2 regions of the Paenibacillus sp. FSL H8-0261 genome follow, and region 1 is predicted to be linked to the other one. Evidence: riboswitches for the same ligand, from Rfam matches in the RefSeq annotation. Region 1 holds a riboswitch; the other holds the start of a gene.
The links. A riboswitch is a leader RNA that binds a small molecule or an ion and turns the genes downstream of it on or off. The one in region 1 is predicted to bind S-adenosylmethionine.

Region 1 (8,237 bases):
CTTTATCCTCGGATTTCATCCGCAACAAGCGGACTAAATCAAGAAATCTGAGGATAACAGCGATCGGAAGAATAATTTGCCAGCGTAGCGCACTCATCACTACCATTAAAGGAGAACAACATGAGCAAACTAAAAGTATATCAATATCCAAAATGCAGCACCTGCCGCAGTGCAGTAAAATGGCTACAAGCTCAAGGTCATGAGCTTGAGCTTCAAAACATCGCAGAACAGCCGCCTACCGTTGAGGAGCTGCGTGAATTGCTGGCCAATAGCGGACTTGAACTGAAAAAGTTTTTTAATACAAGTGGTGAAGTCTATAAAGCATTGGGTCTTAAGGACAAAATGGCACAGCTTAGTGAGCAGGAAAAGCTTGAGCTGCTCGCAAGCCATGGCATGCTAAATAAACGTCCGATTGTCACCGATGGCGTTAAAGTTACGGTAGGCTTTAAAGAAGAGCAATATGCTGAAGCTTGGAGCAATGCTTCCAAAGTATAAATCCGTAAAGGGGATGTCCCAACAGTCATTTCATGGCTGTTGTGGCATCCCTTTTTGGATATCTAGGAAAATCACAAAAGACCATGATTCTATAATATACTTATATTTCTCGCTTAAGCTTACCGCCCTTGCAAGGGCACCGATGGTGTTTTTACTTGTTAGTTTCAAAGGATAAGAATAAGCTCCCATATGTGTAACTATATGATCCCTTATCAGATCATGTATTTTCTGATAGAATACTCTTTGTGCAATAACATGGACAAGCGCTTAATAACAATACAATGAACGATTAAGGGAGAGGTTTATACATGAGAGCAGAAACAACGGGCCGTGTAATGCTTGTAGATGGAATGGCTCTGCTGTTCCGGGCCTTTTATGCGACCTCTTATGGAGGATATATTCGCAAGACAAAAGCTGGATTGCCGACGAATGCGGTGTATGGTTTTTTGCAGTATTTTTTCGATGCGGTAAGCACATTTGAGCCTTCTCACGTCGTATGCTGCTGGGATATGGGCAAAGGAACGTTCCGCACCGAGAAATACGATGGATACAAATCGAATCGGATTGAAGCCCCGTTAGAGCTGATTCCACAGTTCGATCTAGTAAAAGATGTAGTAGCTGAGCTTGGGGTGCCGAATATTGGACTTGCAGGCTATGAAGCGGATGATTGCATTGGTACGCTGGCTTCTTGTTACAGTGAAAACTCTGAGGTATATATTTTGACGGGTGACCATGATATGCTTCAGCTCATTGATGAGAATGTTAAAGTCGTCATTATGAAAAAGGGACGCTCTAACTATAAAGTGTATGACCTTGCAGAATTGCTGGAGGAAAAGGGTCTAACCCCTAGACAAGTGATTGACCTGAAAGGTTTTATGGGCGATACCAGTGATAATTATCCCGGCGTAAAAGGGATTGGTGAGAAGACTGCGCTGAAACTGCTGACCGAATACAGAACAGTTGAAGGTGTAATTGAGAATCTGCATCTGCTCCCTAAAGGTGTGCGTACCAAAATCGAAGCAGATCTGGATATGCTGCATTTATCGCGAGAGCTAGCGGAAATCCGTTGCGATGTACCAGTGGTCTGCGAGCTGACGGAAGCCTTGTGGCAACTACAGCGGGAAACAGCTGCGCGCAAATTTCAGGAGCTAGAGTTCGGCAGCTTGATGCATTTGATTGCTGAGGTGCAGGACGAACGGGGAATTGTACAGATTGAGTTAGGCGATTTGGGTTAAGATCAGACACCCTTCATGCAAAGATGCATGGAGGGTGTTTTGTTAAACTATAAGAACGTATAAGTTTCACACTATACATTATCCTTATCTTTCTCTCTTAAACGCCTTTTGCGTCCTTATAAGGACGCAAAAGGCGTTTATACTTGTTGTGATAGCGCTTCATTCGACGTATAATTAGGGCTGGTGATTGCTTTTTTTATGCTATTATTCATTTGTGTATGGGTAGCGTTTCAACTTCTAACTAGAGAAAGGGAGAGAATTGCTGTGAAGCTATTGGGAGCGATTGAAGCAGGCGGAACAAAGTTTGTATGTGGGATTGGTTATGAGGACGGTACCATTGTTGACCGAGTTAGCTTTCCGACAACAACACCGGAAGAAACGATGGGACTAGTAATAGACTATTTTAAAGAGAAAAATGTAGAAGCATTCGGAATCGGATCTTTTGGACCGATTGATCCCGTACTGGACAGCCCTACTTATGGTTACATAACAACGACACCAAAACCTCACTGGGGACAATATAATCTGGTAGGCACAATGGCTGACCAATTTAACGTTCCGATCGGCTTTGACACGGATGTGAATGGTGCAGCGCTTGCGGAGAGTAAATGGGGAGCAGCTAAAGGTCTGGACAGCTGTCTTTATATTACGGTTGGGACAGGCATTGGAGCAGGAGCGGTTGTTGGCGGCCAGATGGTCCATGGATTGTCACATCCTGAGATGGGACATATTCTAGTTCGTAGACATCCAGAGGATACGTTTGAGGGTTACTGTCCTTATCATGGCGATTGTCTTGAAGGATTAGCCGCAGGTCCGGGGATCGGCAAACGCTGGGGACAACCGGCAGGAGAGCTACCAGTGGACCATCCGGCATGGGAAATGGAAGCTCACTATCTTGCACATGCACTCATGAACTATGTGCTGATTCTGTCTCCTCAAAAAATCGTAATGGGCGGTGGTGTTATGAAGCAAAGCCACCTGTTCCCGTTAATTCGCACTAAGCTGCAAGAGTTATTGAGCGGATATGTTCAACATCCATCGCTTAATGTCGACATCGATAATTATGTTGTCTCACCAGGTCTTGGAGACAATGCAGGGCTTGCTGGAGCGATTGGATTGGCTACATTAGCTCTAGCTAGAAACTAGTATAAAAAGACATTGACTGTTCGGTAATATATGGTATTCTAGGATCTAACAGTATAGCATTTAATGAGGGAGCACCTCTTTCGCGTTTATCGTGAGAGAGGTGCTTTTTTTGCGTTCGGGGTCTGATTGAGAAAGGATTTGTTCGCTCCGAAGGAGGGTCTTCCCGGAAGGTTATTGTGCTTACTGTAATGTTGAGAAAGGTAGGGATGGATATGCAAATTGTGTTTATGAACCGTTTATCCAGAATATCTGGAGTGGATCAAGAGGTGTACGCCCAGCTGTGGATTGGAGAGGAAGAGGGGATCTGGAGTTTGGGCTGGCGTGATTTTTCAGGTGGGGAGAATTACATTGAGAATTTGTGGTATGAAGGTGGTTCATGGAATGAGATGCTCTGTGTATACAGGCATGAGCTAGCAGTGAAGATGGGAGATGGCTATAGACCCTTAATCGATGGGATATTCCACGAGGAGGATAGTCTTACTGGGCGTAATCAGGAGCAGCTGAAGCTTCAATATTACAGCGAACATTATGGGAATGAAGCCATTTATGAAGAGTTATGTGCTTGGCGCCGTGGTAAGGCTTCGAGTGAACGGAAGGCGCCCTATATTCTCGCCAGTAATCGTCTGTTGCGCTTGTTAAGTACATTTCTACCGCATACGCCAGAGGAACTGATGCAAATTCCGGGTGTGGGAGAAGGCAAGATAGCGCAGTTTGGGGCTGATTGGCTGGCTATAACTACTGCGGTGGCAAGGGAACATTCCTTCCCTCTAAATTGGGTGCATGAAGTAATTGAAGAGGAGTCTTTCGTCTCTTGGCTTTATAAACAGAAAGAAGTCAAATATAAGAAGCAGCTAGAACGACTGCGCTTGCGGAGGATTTTGCTACAGGGGATCGAGAATGGGTTGGGCTTGGAACAGCTTAAGGTGAATAGTGGAGTGAACCGGCGTGAACTGATTGAAGCGGTAGAGGAGCTAGAAAGAGAAGGTTATTCTGTCGAGAAGCTGATCCATGTAGAGCTTGGCAATATGCCGCAGAGTGAGCAGGATGCGATATGGAATGCCTATGTGGAGCTCGGGGATCTTTTCCTAAAACCGGTGTTACATAAGGTGTATGGCGACGACTTTTCCGCTGCTGAAGGATTGGATATTTATTATGAGCGTCTGCGATTGATCCGCATCCGTTTCCGTCGAGAGCAAACGCATAAAGTGGGCATGGCGACCAGTTTTTAAATTTGCGCATACCAAAAAGACGAAGGCTTCCTTATACCTTACGGTTACAGGTCCTTCGTCTTGCTTATTCGTCCGGTTCGTTTCATAGCCATTCCTTCTTGCGGAAAACATACAGCATCCCACAGCCTAACGTCAACATAACGCCTATAACGCCATAATAGCCATATTTCGTATGAAGCTCGGGCATATGATCAAAGTTCATACCGTAGATTCCGGTAATTACGGTCAGGGGCATGAATATTGTTGTGATCGCAGTAAATACTCTCATAATTTCATTCGCGCGGTTGGCGATACTGGATTGGTATGCCTCTCGTAAGTTGCCCATGAGATCGCGATACGTCTCAAAGGTTTCAGATATTTTAACCGCATTTTCATAAATGTCGCTAAAATATTTCTGCAGCTGATCATCAATCAGACGGAGGTCTTTTTTATTTAGGGTATTGATCACTTCTTTTTGTGGCCCCAGCATTTTCTTCAACCATAGAATTTCACTTCGCAGACCGATAATTTCACTGAGATGTGACTTCTTGGTATGCATGAGGATATCTTCTTCCAGCTTCTCGATCCGAGCTTCAATTCGGTCGCCGACGGAGAAATAGTTATCAACGACAAGGTCAATTAGCAAGTAAAGGAACATATCCGGTTCACTTACTTCTTGCTCCCAGAGCATAGGCTTCAGGATTCGTAGTTCATTGATCTTTTGTTTCGTGACAGTGATGATGTAATGTCTTCCAAGGAATACATTGAGCGCCCGTAGGAAAATTTCTTCATCGTCAAAGCGGATGCTATTTACAACTATAAAGTAGTGACTTTCGTATATTTCGATCTTTGGACGCTGATCCTCTTCGCTAAGGCAATCCTCAACAGCAAGATCATGTAGGTTGAACAAGGGCTGAAGCAGCTCCAAATCCTCAACATCGGCGTCAATCCAATAGAACCCTTCCGTTGGGGGTGTTAGTGTTTCATCAATTTCATCAATAGGTGTAAAAACCCCTGCATTTACCAGCCGGATTTTCATCTGATTTCACTCCTCCTATCCCCAGGTCTTCACTAGGGACTGCTAAATTAAGCACAGAGAAAAAAATCAGCTTGGCCGGCGGTACAATCAATACATAGGGCCAAATGACGTTTCGAGGGCATGAAGAAGAACTGCTCCCGCCGCCGGCAAGCTGATGATTATCCTGTGTGGTTGCTCATTCTGTACACATATTTGCGAGCTCGGGTCGCCTTCCATCCTTCTTCTCACCTCTTCTTTTCGTTCAGGTATGAAATACTTGTCTAGTATAACAACGGAGTATGCCTCTTTCAAGCAAATTTATTGTGATTTTGAGGCTTCTTCAGCATTGTATGGACTTGACGAAAAGGAGGTTCATGATTTAAAGTGAATTTTAAAGTAATTTAATTGAATACAGCTAAATCTTATCAAGAGCAGGTGGAGGGACTAGCCCTATGAAACCCGGCAACCGGCGTGTAAACGCACGGTGCTAATTCTTGCGGAATTTCTGCAGACGTCTAATCGTCTTCAGGAACATTCTGGCAGATGAGAGAGGCACATATGACTGTAGATATGACCTTTCTCGATTTCCGAGGAAGGTCTTTTTATGTTCAGCAAGCCGCAGTGCGGCAAAATAACTAAATTCAGCTAAGGAGTGGAAAGACAATGCCAATTAAAATTCCCGACAGTTTACCGGCGAAAGAAGTACTATCCGGAGAAAATATTTTTGTGATGGACGAAAGTCAGGCTTTCCATCAGGATATCCGTCCACTACGGATTGCTATTCTGAACCTCATGCCGACTAAAGAGACGACAGAGACTCAATTGCTGCGTTTAATTGGAAATTCGCCACTACAAGTTGATGTTACTTTATTGCATCCGCGTTCCCATATTTCCAAGAATACTTCTGCTGAACATTTGAAGAGCTTTTACAAAACCTTTGACGAGATCAGCCACCGCCGTTTGGATGGTTTAATCGTTACAGGTGCTCCTGTAGAACAAATGGAGTTCGAGGAAGTATCGTATTGGGAAGAACTGAAAGAGATTTTTGAATGGAGCAAGGACAATGTGACTTCAACCATGCATATTTGTTGGGCGGCACAGGCAGGCTTATATCATCATTTTGGTGTTCGTAAAGTGGCATTGCCTGAGAAATGCTTTGGCGTCTTCGCTCATACGATTAATCAAAATAACATTAAATTGTTGCGCGGCTTTGACGAGGTATTCCATGTACCACACTCTCGTCATACCGATGTCTCCCGTGAAGATATTGAGAATAACCCAGATCTGCAAATTCTGGCGGAATCCGAAGAAGCTGGTATGTATCTAGTGGCTACAAACGACGGTAAACAAATATTTGTGACCGGACATTCCGAATATGATCCTCTATCCTTAAAATGGGAATATGACCGTGATGTGTCTAGAGGGATGGAGATGGCTTTGCCGAAACATTACTTCCCTAAAGATGATCCAGAACGTACACCTCCAGCAGTGTGGCGTGCGCATGCCAATTTATTATTCTCTAACTGGCTCAATTACTATGTATATCAAGAAACGCCTTATGATATCGACCCGATTGTTTATTAATAATAGCGCTACAATATAAATTAGGAGGCATTAATCATGGATGACAAACTTAGGATTGAAAGTAGACTGGCTCAAATAGGTTCTCAAGAAGATCCTGCCACAGGAGCAATTAATTTTCCGATTTATAATGCAACGGCATTTCGTCATCCAAAACTCGGTCAAAGCACAGGGTTTGATTATAGCCGCACCAAGAGTCCGACCCGTTCAGTGCTTGAGAATGCAGCTGCGGAACTGGAATCTGGAGATGCAGGATTTGCTTGTAGCTCTGGGATGGCAGCGATACAAACGGTGCTTACCTTGTTCGCTCAAGGCGACCATCTGATCGTTTCGCTGGATCTTTACGGCGGTACCTATCGTTTGTTGGAACGGATTATGTCCAAGTTTGGAATCACTGCTTCTTATGTAGACACGAATGATTTGGATGCACTGGAAGCTTCGCGTCGTCCAAATACGAAAGCTGTATTTATTGAAACGCCAACGAACCCACTTATGATGATCACGGATATTGAAGCCGTGTGCACTTGGGCACGTCACCATGGGTTACTTAGCATTGTAGATAATACGCTGCTGACTCCATTCTTCCAACGGCCTATAGAATTAGGTGCGGATATTGTAGTTCATAGCGCTACTAAGTATTTGGGTGGTCATAATGATGTACTGGCAGGCCTGATTGTATCCAAGGGTGTAGAATTATCAGCTGAATTAGCTATTCTACATAACTCTATTGGCGCCGTGCTCGGACCAACAGACAGTTATCAGTTGATGAGAGGCTTGAAGACATTGGCGCTGCGTATGGAGCGTCACGAGAGCAATGCACTTGCGATCGCTCACTACTTATTAGAGCATCCAGCGATTGCGGAAGTGTTCCATCCAGGATTGCCTGATCATCCAGGACATGAAATCCAGAATCGTCAATCTTCAGGCAATACCGGTATTTTTTCTTTCAAATTAAAAGATGCCAGATACGTAGAGCCGCTTCTTCGTCATATTCGTCTTATTGCATTCGCAGAAAGCTTGGGCGGTGTAGAGTCACTTATGACTTATCCGGCTGTACAAACGCATGCTGATATTCCTGTGGAGATTCGAAATGCTGTGGGTGTAGATGATCGTTTACTGCGCTTCTCCGTCGGTATTGAACATGCAGAGGATTTGATTGCTGATCTTGGCCACGCATTAGAGGCCGCTAGGGCAGAAATTGAGTCCAAGTAACAGGAAGAGATCTTCAATCGAGTGTTAGTGGAGAAATAGAGTATAACTAGCAGTATCGCTTAGTGCGATGCTGCTTTTCTTCTGGATGGGAATTTGCGAAGAATGTAAAAGCATTTTTCAAGCTGTTCAGATTGTGATACGATGAGGAAATGAACTGTTCAATTGTATGAGAAAGGGTTGTCACCTTGAAAAAGAGACAACGTTTTTTCTTCCTGTAATTTTGTGATTCTACCATACCCCTAAGGGTTTAGAAGGAGGATGCGAACGATGAGTGCGATAGATCTTATTTTGGACAAAGCCCTACGGGGTGAACGTCTCCAATTGGAAGATACCATCCGACTG
Region 2 (8,237 bases), 2.9 Mb from region 1:
GTAGAACGCGACACGTTCTACAATGCGATAAAGGTATACGAATAAAAGACTACCTAGATCCGTTATCCTATATTGGAAAGGAAGTTCGGTCAGCATGAGAACACTACTCGTTCTGGGCGGCGGCTATGGCGGCTTGGCCCTAATTCAAGAATTGCTCAATAATCACCTTCCACAGGATATTGAAATTATCTTAATTGACCGAATGCCTTATCAAGGAATCAAAACGGAATATTATGCGCTTGCCGCAGGTACAGTAACTGACTATCACTTGCGGATCCAGTTTCCGGTTCATCCCCGTCTCACTATCCGTTACTGTGAGGTGAGTTCCATTGATTTGGAGAGTAGAATCGTTACAATGGAGCCTGACGAGACTGTGTCTTATGACATACTTGCCATTGCACTAGGTTGTACCGACAATTACCATAACATCCCTGGAGCTGATCAATATACTTGCAGTATCCAGACCTTTGCAGGGACACGCGAAACTTACCAACGTTTAAACGATGTGAAGCCTTATGGAACTATAAACATTGTAGGCGGAGGACTAAGTGGAGTGGAATTGGCGGCAGAGCTTCGGGAGAGCCGACCAGATCTTAATATTGCTATTCTGGATCGCGGTGAACGTGTCTTATCTGCCTTCCCTGCGAAGCTGTCACAGTACGTGGAGGAATGGTTTCACCACCATCAAGTACAGACACTTGGACGTGTCTCCGTATCCCATGTAGAGAAAGATGCGCTTTTTAACGGTACAGAGGAAATTCTTTCAGATGTTACAGTATGGACCGCAGGGATCCAACCTGTGAAGGTTGTTCAGGAATTAACAGTCCCGAAGGATCGCGGAGGACGAATCATTTTGGATGAATATTATCGTGTACCTGATTATCCAGAAGTGTATGTAATTGGCGACTGTGCCAGCCTGCCGTTCGCTCCAAGCGCACAAGCCGCAGGAGCGCAGGGTGAGCAGGTTGCTCAGGTTATTCAAGCCATGTGGCGCGGCGAGACCCCTAAGCTTCATCCTATTCGTCTAAAGGGTACCTTAGGCTCACTAGGCAAGAAAGCTGGATTTGGTCTGATGGGCCAACGCTCCGTCAAAGGACGGGTTCCCCGTATCCTTAAGAGCGGGGTGCTCTGGATGTCAAAACGCACTTTAGGATAAACCTAAGGGCTGCTCTTTTCCGTATTTATAACGGAAAAGAGCAGCCCTTTATTTTCCACAAAAAGCATTTAGTCAAGATCCATGTTGAACCAAGCCTCTAGCTCTTTGATTTTAGCATCAATTTTCTCTTCTAGCTCGGCAACCGTATCTGCAGCAACGATGTCACCTTCAACCATGGCAAAGGGAGTTAAATAACATTCCCCACAATTGTTCAGGCATCCGTATTCGATCACATCGTAATCTGGATTTTCCTCCAGCTTATGCATTAGCTTGTCTGTTCCGTGACCCATGTTACTGGCACAAAATTCAATAATTGGTCTCATGATGATCTCCCTATTCCGCCTAACCATTTTATTTTTTAACTTTTTGTACTATAATGAACTTATGAAAGGAGTGATTGAGAAATGAGTGAGAATGCACAAAGCACCGAAATGTATGATGAAGTATTGGAAGTGCTGGATAAGCTTCGTCCGTTCCTGCAACGCGATGGCGGCGACGTTGAACTGGTCGATGTAGAAGACGGCATCGTTAAGTTGAAACTTATGGGTGCCTGCGGCAGCTGCCCAAGCTCCACGATCACCTTGAAAGCCGGGATTGAACGCGCCCTTCTTGAGGAAGTAGAAGGCGTACAAGAAGTTATGCAAGTATTCTAATCCCATTCAATATCATTCCCGATCCTCCTCTTCAGGAGATCGGGATTTTCTTATTATAGAGGATTTACACTTCCCCTACAACATACAGCATAAAACCCGCTTGCCGTTAGGCAGCGGGTTTTATGCTGTATTAGAGATTAAGTTAGCTTTCTGTCTTAAAATGCTGGAATGATCGAGCCTTTGTACTGCTCTTCAATAAAAGCTTTAGCTTCTGGAGAATTCAGTGCAGCGACAAGCTTTTTGATTGCATCAGAATCTTTATTGTCAGGACGAGCTACCAGGATGTTAGCGTAAGGGGAATCCGTACCCTCAATGAACAAAGCATCTTTAGTAGGAACTAGGTTAGCTTCCAAAGCATAGTTAGTGTTAATCAAGGCAAGATCTACTTCATCCAATTGACGACCTAACATTGCTGCATCTAGCTCGATGATTTTAAGGTTTTTCTTATTTTCAGTGATATCTGCTTGGGTAGATGTGATGTTGGTATCATCTTTCAAAGAAATCAGTCCATTTTTGGCAAGCAAGATCAGTGCACGACCACCGTTTGTAGCATCATTCGGGATGGCTACTTTCGCACCATCAGCCAGCTCGTCGATGGATTTGATTTTTTTGGAATAAGCACCAAAAGGTTCAACGTGAACGGCTGTAACAGAAACTAGATCCGAACCGTTCTTTTGATTCTGGTCATCCAGGTAAGGTTGATGTTGGAAGAAGTTAGCATCCAGATTCTTCTCTGAAAGCTGAACGTTTGGTTGAACATAGTCAGTGAATTCTTTGATTTCTAATTTAATTCCTTGCGCTTCAAGCAATGGAGCAATAGCTTTTAGGATCTCAGCGTGTGGAACAGGTGAAGCACCAACCACCAATTTTACAGGTTCTGCAGATGACTCAGTTGCAGCACCATCTTTTGGTGCATTAGTAGCAGCCGAGTTAGAAGCATTATTGTTATTGCCGCAAGCAGCCAGCACCACAACCAGTGTCAGACTAAAAAAAGTAAGTAGTAATTTTTTCATTTTAAATCCCCCTCTTATCCTTGGTATTTGTATGAATAAGGCTATATATGGACGTACCTTATTTCCGTGTGAAATGTCGTACTAGTCGATCACCGGCCATTTGTAGCAGTTGCACCAGTATGACCATCAAGACTACAGAGATAATCATAACTTCCTTCTCATATCGGTAATATCCGTAACGAATCGCTAGATCCCCTAGCCCGCCGCCGCCTACCATCCCGGACATTGCCGTATAGGAGACCAGTGTAACCAGTGTGATCGTAACCCCAGCGAGCAGACCTGGACGAGCCTCTGGCAAAAGAACACGCATAACGATCTGATTCGTGGATGCTCCCATCCCTTGCGCCGCTTCGATTACTCCACGATCCACTTCTCTTAATGCCGTTTCCACCAAGCGAGCAAAGAATGGAGCTGCACCAATCACGAGCGGTGGAATCGTACCAAGTACTCCAATGGAGGTTCCAACGATGGTTTTGCTAAAAGGAATTAAAGCCACCATCAAAATGATAAACGGTACGGAACGCAAGATGTTTACAAAGAATGATAAGACCGAGTAAATTACTCTGATTACTATACTATTCGATCTTCCCCATAAATACAATAGAATTCCGAGTGGTAAACCAAGAATAATTGTGAACAATCCAGAGAATATTAACATTTGCAAGGTAGCAACTGTAGCATCCATCATTTCTTGCCAGTTTAAGTCTGCGAAATTCATTACGAAATCACCTCCACTTCAAGGCCTTGAGCGGTTAGTTCGGCTATCGTCACAGCGATCGCTTCAGCTGGACCTTCGAACCGAACAATCATTTGTCCATAAGGTACGTCTTTTATCGTTGAGATGGTACCATGCAGAATGGCGAAGCTAACACCTGTCTCACGTACTACATTGGAAAGTGCAGAGCCGTAGGTCTTCTCTCCGAAAAAAGTAATTTTGACGGCCTGAGAGTTGTCCCCAGCAGCAGCGTCAAGCGCCGTACGAAGGGGTCCCTCATTCTGTGATTCACTGCGAATGAAATCGCGAGTGACCTCATGCTGCGGCTTCAGGAATACCTCCGTGACTTTACCTTGCTCAACGATACCACCACCATGAATGACCGCAACACGGTCGCAAATGCTCTGAATCACGTGCATTTCGTGAGTGATCAGCACAATAGTCAGATGGAACCGTTTATTAATATCGAGCAATAGCTTAAGAATAGAGTCTGTCGTTTGTGGATCAAGCGCAGAGGTTGCCTCGTCACACAGCAGCACATCAGGGTCGCTGGCAAGTGCCCGAGCGATGCCGACTCGTTGCTTTTGTCCTCCTGATAATTGAGACGGATACTTATCCTGGTGTTCTTCAAGCCCAACTAGAGCAAGCAGTTCTTTCACTTTTGCATCAATATCTGCTCTCGAGGTACCTGTGAGTCGTAGAGGAAAAGCAATATTATCATATACAGTCGCAGAAGATAGCAGATTGAAATGTTGAAAAATCATTCCTATCTTGCGCCGCTGCTCCTGCAGCTGGCCTTGGGTAAGCTTGGTTAGTTCAATGCCATCTACCCATACTTCCCCTTCTGTCGGACGCTCCAACAGATTAATGCAACGGATCAATGTACTTTTCCCCGCTCCAGAATGGCCAATAACTCCGAATATTTCACCTTTTTCGATAGACAAATTCAATCCGGAAAGTGCTGTAGCCGCATGGCTGCCTTTTCCATATACCTTTGTTATTCCTTTTAGATTAATCAACGCTCGTCGCCCCCTTTATAATTCACTTATTCCATACAAAAAAACCTCCGACGATCGATGCAGATCGCAAGAGGCTCTGTGTGTTTATTTAGACAATGCCTTCTCATCTGCCAACGACCACAAACCTTGCGTCATTGTAGGAATTAGCACCATGACATTTGTACATAACGCTAATCGCGCTGTATACAAATCGGTTGCCGGGCTTCATCGGGCCTATCCCTCCGCCACTCTCGATAAGATATAGAGTATGAAATTTTATGTTTGAATTCGTACAGACTTTAATGCAAGCATAAGTATAGTAAGTTTCTTGTTTTTTGTCAAAAGGAAATATCTTGAACGCTTAGGATTGTACACGCTTTGCCTTGCTTATTTCCTTACGCAGCTGTTCATTGCTGTAGCTGAATGCCGCGATTAATGTTTTACAGTTCATTTCAAGGGACTGCTTTAAATCCTCAAGATGGCTATCTAAATCCTCAAGCTGAATTTTGTCATGCAAGCCTTGATGCCGCTGCCATAAATCATCCTGCATTTCGGAATTCATATAATGAATTTCAGCATTTCTGCGCTTGCGTAGATTCTCCAGTGGATCACGATAAGAGTTCTTGATCTGTTCCAGTTGATCCGCTAATGCAGGATGCACATTCAATAACTGAAGTTGACGCAGTACTGTAAAATAAGAAAAGTGCGTTTTTAATTTGGAGGTTTTGAGGTCATAAAAATGATTCAGTACCGTTCCAAGCTTGTCCAGAAGAGAGAACACACGAATAAATCCATCTTTATAAAAATAAACATACCGCGCATAATCGCCTTGTTCCACTGGTGACATATCGTCCATATAACCAGCGATTACCGATTTCCGGTAAAAAGCAGCTGCGAACCAGCTTTGCTCCAATTCATCCAATGAGGAGATCAGTCCACGTGTCCAAATCTCCAGCTTGCGGTATTCATGGTCATTATCCTCATGAGCGTTCATTTCCTTGCGCAGTAAGGCTGCAAATGTGGCCATGTTCTCCATCGCGTCAGCCAATACACCGCTGTTCTTTCGAGGCGGCTCTCCAAGTATAACCCGCAGCATATCCCAGTCCTCCTAAAGTTTTGTCCAGCACCACGATATACCGATTTCCACTTTATTATTCCGCAGGTAAAGCGACTCTATCCACGGTGGGAACTTTCTACCAAGGGTGTTACAACGGTGTCATTGGATTCGTTGGATTTTTTTCAACAACGACATTTCTCGCACGATTCAGCTGCCAGACTCTTACACTCATATAACATAAGACACCAAACAAACTAGCGATCAACAAAATATGAGCCAAAGCGGCAAATATGTACAATCTTTCATTATCAAGTGTGTAAACAACAGCAGCACCACTAAATACCTGCATCAAGCACAGCAGAACAGCCGCTACGCCAAGAGCTCTTAGCTCTGGGTAATCCTTATGTTTCCAAAAAGCTAAATGTCCAAGCACCGCAGTAAGAATGAATAAGATCAAAGCCGCAATCCGGTGCGTAAAAACAATACCTACTCCCCCGGAAAGCTCGGGAACCCATTCACCGTTACAGAGCGGCCAGCCAGAACATCCACCGCGCGAATCCGTATGACTAACAAAGGCTCCAATATAAACAACAACATAGGAATATAAGGCCGTGAAGCAGGTTAAATTGCGGAAAGCCTTACTGACGGGTTTCTTCTGAAGCTCCATCTTAGGATCGTACTCACCTGCTTCATGTCGCCTTTTAGTTCCTAGAGCCAGCATTAGAGAACTTGAAAAAGCAATCAAGGAAAAGCCCATATGCAGTGCCATTACAGCAGCAGATTGGGATTTAATCACTGCAAGCGCTCCCATACCACCTTGAACAATTACAAACAGCAACGTCATAAATGCATATACTAACAAGTCCCGCCGATTTCGAGCATAACGCCAAAAGGCAATCATCGAGGCAAGTGACAATAACCCTGCCAATCCGCTAAACAAGCGATGGGTGTATTCAATCATCGAACCTACAGTATAGGCCGGAATCAATTTCCCATGACAGAGCGGCCATTCATTTCCGCATTCCAATCCCGATCCAGTCTTCGTTACAACCGCTCCCCCTAGTACAGCGAGGAACATGATAAGGCAAGTAAGATAACTAAGCCATTTCAACTGATTTGTCGACAAAAATATCACCCGCAGTTTTTAGTAATGAAGAAGCATCTTAAAAAACCACCGCTTTTGCTCGAACAGGCGAAAGCGGTGGTTTTCCGGAATTACTGTTGAAGGCTTTGATGCACTTGAACCGCTTTATCCAGGAAATTCTCAATTTCCTCGCGGGATTTACGTAATTTATTAACGAATCTAACCAATTCACGCCCATCGGAATACGCGACAAAGCTTGGAATACCCATAATATTTTGTTCCTGACTAACGTCACCCACAGCATCAACGTCAACCTCAACCAGCGTTAGACGATCTGCATAGGCTTGCTCTACCTCAGGAATAAAAGGATCGATAAATTTACAATCCGAGCACCAGTCCGCCTTGAAGATGGCTACAGTTAATCGAGGAGATTGAATGGCTACCTGAAATTCAGCAGGAGAACTAATTTTATCCATAGCTTGTTCAGTCCTTTCTTCCATATCTGTCAAATTTATATTCTTTAAGTGAAGCAAAATGTCATGCAGAAGTCAAACTTATTCTCTCATACGAACACGCGCAGGCTGCAATTTCATCAGCGGATGGAGCAATTTTTGCAATGCACGCGGATAACTGGAGATTTCCTGTTTAGTAAGCACACCCAGTACAATTAGCATGACCAGATAAATAACAACAACTGCGGCCCCTACAACAAGACAAGTGATCAGAAATGCCAGACGTGCAGGCATTAGATCTGTTAACAGAATTCCAGCTTGGTTAAGTCCAAAACCAATACCACCGGACACCAGAACCGCAATTGCGAAGCCGCCCCACCGTTTACCCATAATTTCGAAAGGTACAATGGATTTCAGCATCCGTAAGTTAAGAATAGTAATAACTACGAAACAAAGTGCTGTTGCGCCGATAATCCCGTAGATCCCAAATATCTTACTTAGCAAGAAGCTTGCGACTAATTTAACAATAATACCCACTAGCACATAATACATTGAAATGCGTGATTTGCCCATACCGAGCAAGATGGAGTTCGTTGTCATCATGGTGATCTGAAAGATCGTTCCAATCGTAAGCATCGCCACAATTCCGCTTCCGTCCAAGCTGCTGAACAATAACCCGTTTACAGAATAAGCTGCTGCCACAAGTGCCAACACAATTGGCATCCCTGTCAGGATAGAAATCCGCAAAGCAAGTGTAATTTGCTTCTTCAAGTGTCCCTCATCCCGACGGGCATAAGCAGCTGAAATGATCGGAATCAGCGAGGTTCCTAGTGCAATGGCTAGTACCGGTGGAATTCCGGCCACACTTTGAGCACGCGTGGTTAGTATACCCAAAGCTGCTGTTGCACTCTCTCTACCCATCTGATCGATAAGCAGTGGAACAGCCAAAGAAGTATCAATTACATTCACTACGGGAATCGTAAGTGAAGAGAGCACGATCGGAATTGATAGTGTGAAAATATCTTTGTAAATTCCCCAAATCGGCAATTTTTGAGTGGTATTGTAATTTAATCCTTGCTGTTTATCCTCTCGGCGCAGCTTGATTGCAA

Region 2: another riboswitch for S-adenosylmethionine. It lies ahead of MHI27_RS25945 (methionine ABC transporter ATP-binding protein); the one in region 1 lies ahead of metA (homoserine O-succinyltransferase).

Annotation. Positions count from the first base shown of each region.
Region 1 is NZ_CP150297.1:1,879,893-1,888,129, forward strand. Features, by position in the region: gene MHI27_RS08210 (arsenate reductase family protein) at 121-495, shown strand; gene MHI27_RS08215 (5'-3' exonuclease H3TH domain-containing protein) at 804-1,730, shown strand; gene MHI27_RS08220 (ROK family protein) at 1,995-2,876, shown strand; gene MHI27_RS08225 (HRDC domain-containing protein) at 3,089-4,105, shown strand; gene corA (magnesium/cobalt transporter CorA) at 4,188-5,123, opposite strand; SAM riboswitch class I at 5,522-5,652, shown strand; gene metA (homoserine O-succinyltransferase) at 5,766-6,686, shown strand; gene MHI27_RS08240 (aminotransferase class I/II-fold pyridoxal phosphate-dependent enzyme) at 6,723-7,895, shown strand; gene mqnC (cyclic dehypoxanthinyl futalosine synthase) at 8,163-8,237, shown strand, end outside.
Region 2 is NZ_CP150297.1:5,827,831-5,836,067, forward strand. Features, by position in the region: gene mqnE (aminofutalosine synthase MqnE) at 1-45, shown strand, start outside; gene MHI27_RS25920 (NAD(P)/FAD-dependent oxidoreductase) at 95-1,156, shown strand; gene MHI27_RS25925 (YuzB family protein) at 1,225-1,479, opposite strand; gene MHI27_RS25930 (NifU family protein) at 1,561-1,809, shown strand; gene MHI27_RS25935 (MetQ/NlpA family ABC transporter substrate-binding protein) at 1,965-2,822, opposite strand; gene MHI27_RS25940 (methionine ABC transporter permease) at 2,881-3,540, opposite strand; gene MHI27_RS25945 (methionine ABC transporter ATP-binding protein) at 3,540-4,556, opposite strand; SAM riboswitch class I at 4,657-4,796, opposite strand; gene MHI27_RS25950 (Cthe_2314 family HEPN domain-containing protein) at 4,897-5,631, opposite strand; gene MHI27_RS25955 (heme A synthase) at 5,741-6,718, opposite strand; gene MHI27_RS25960 (thioredoxin family protein) at 6,808-7,152, opposite strand; gene MHI27_RS25965 (polysaccharide biosynthesis protein) at 7,231-8,237, opposite strand, start outside.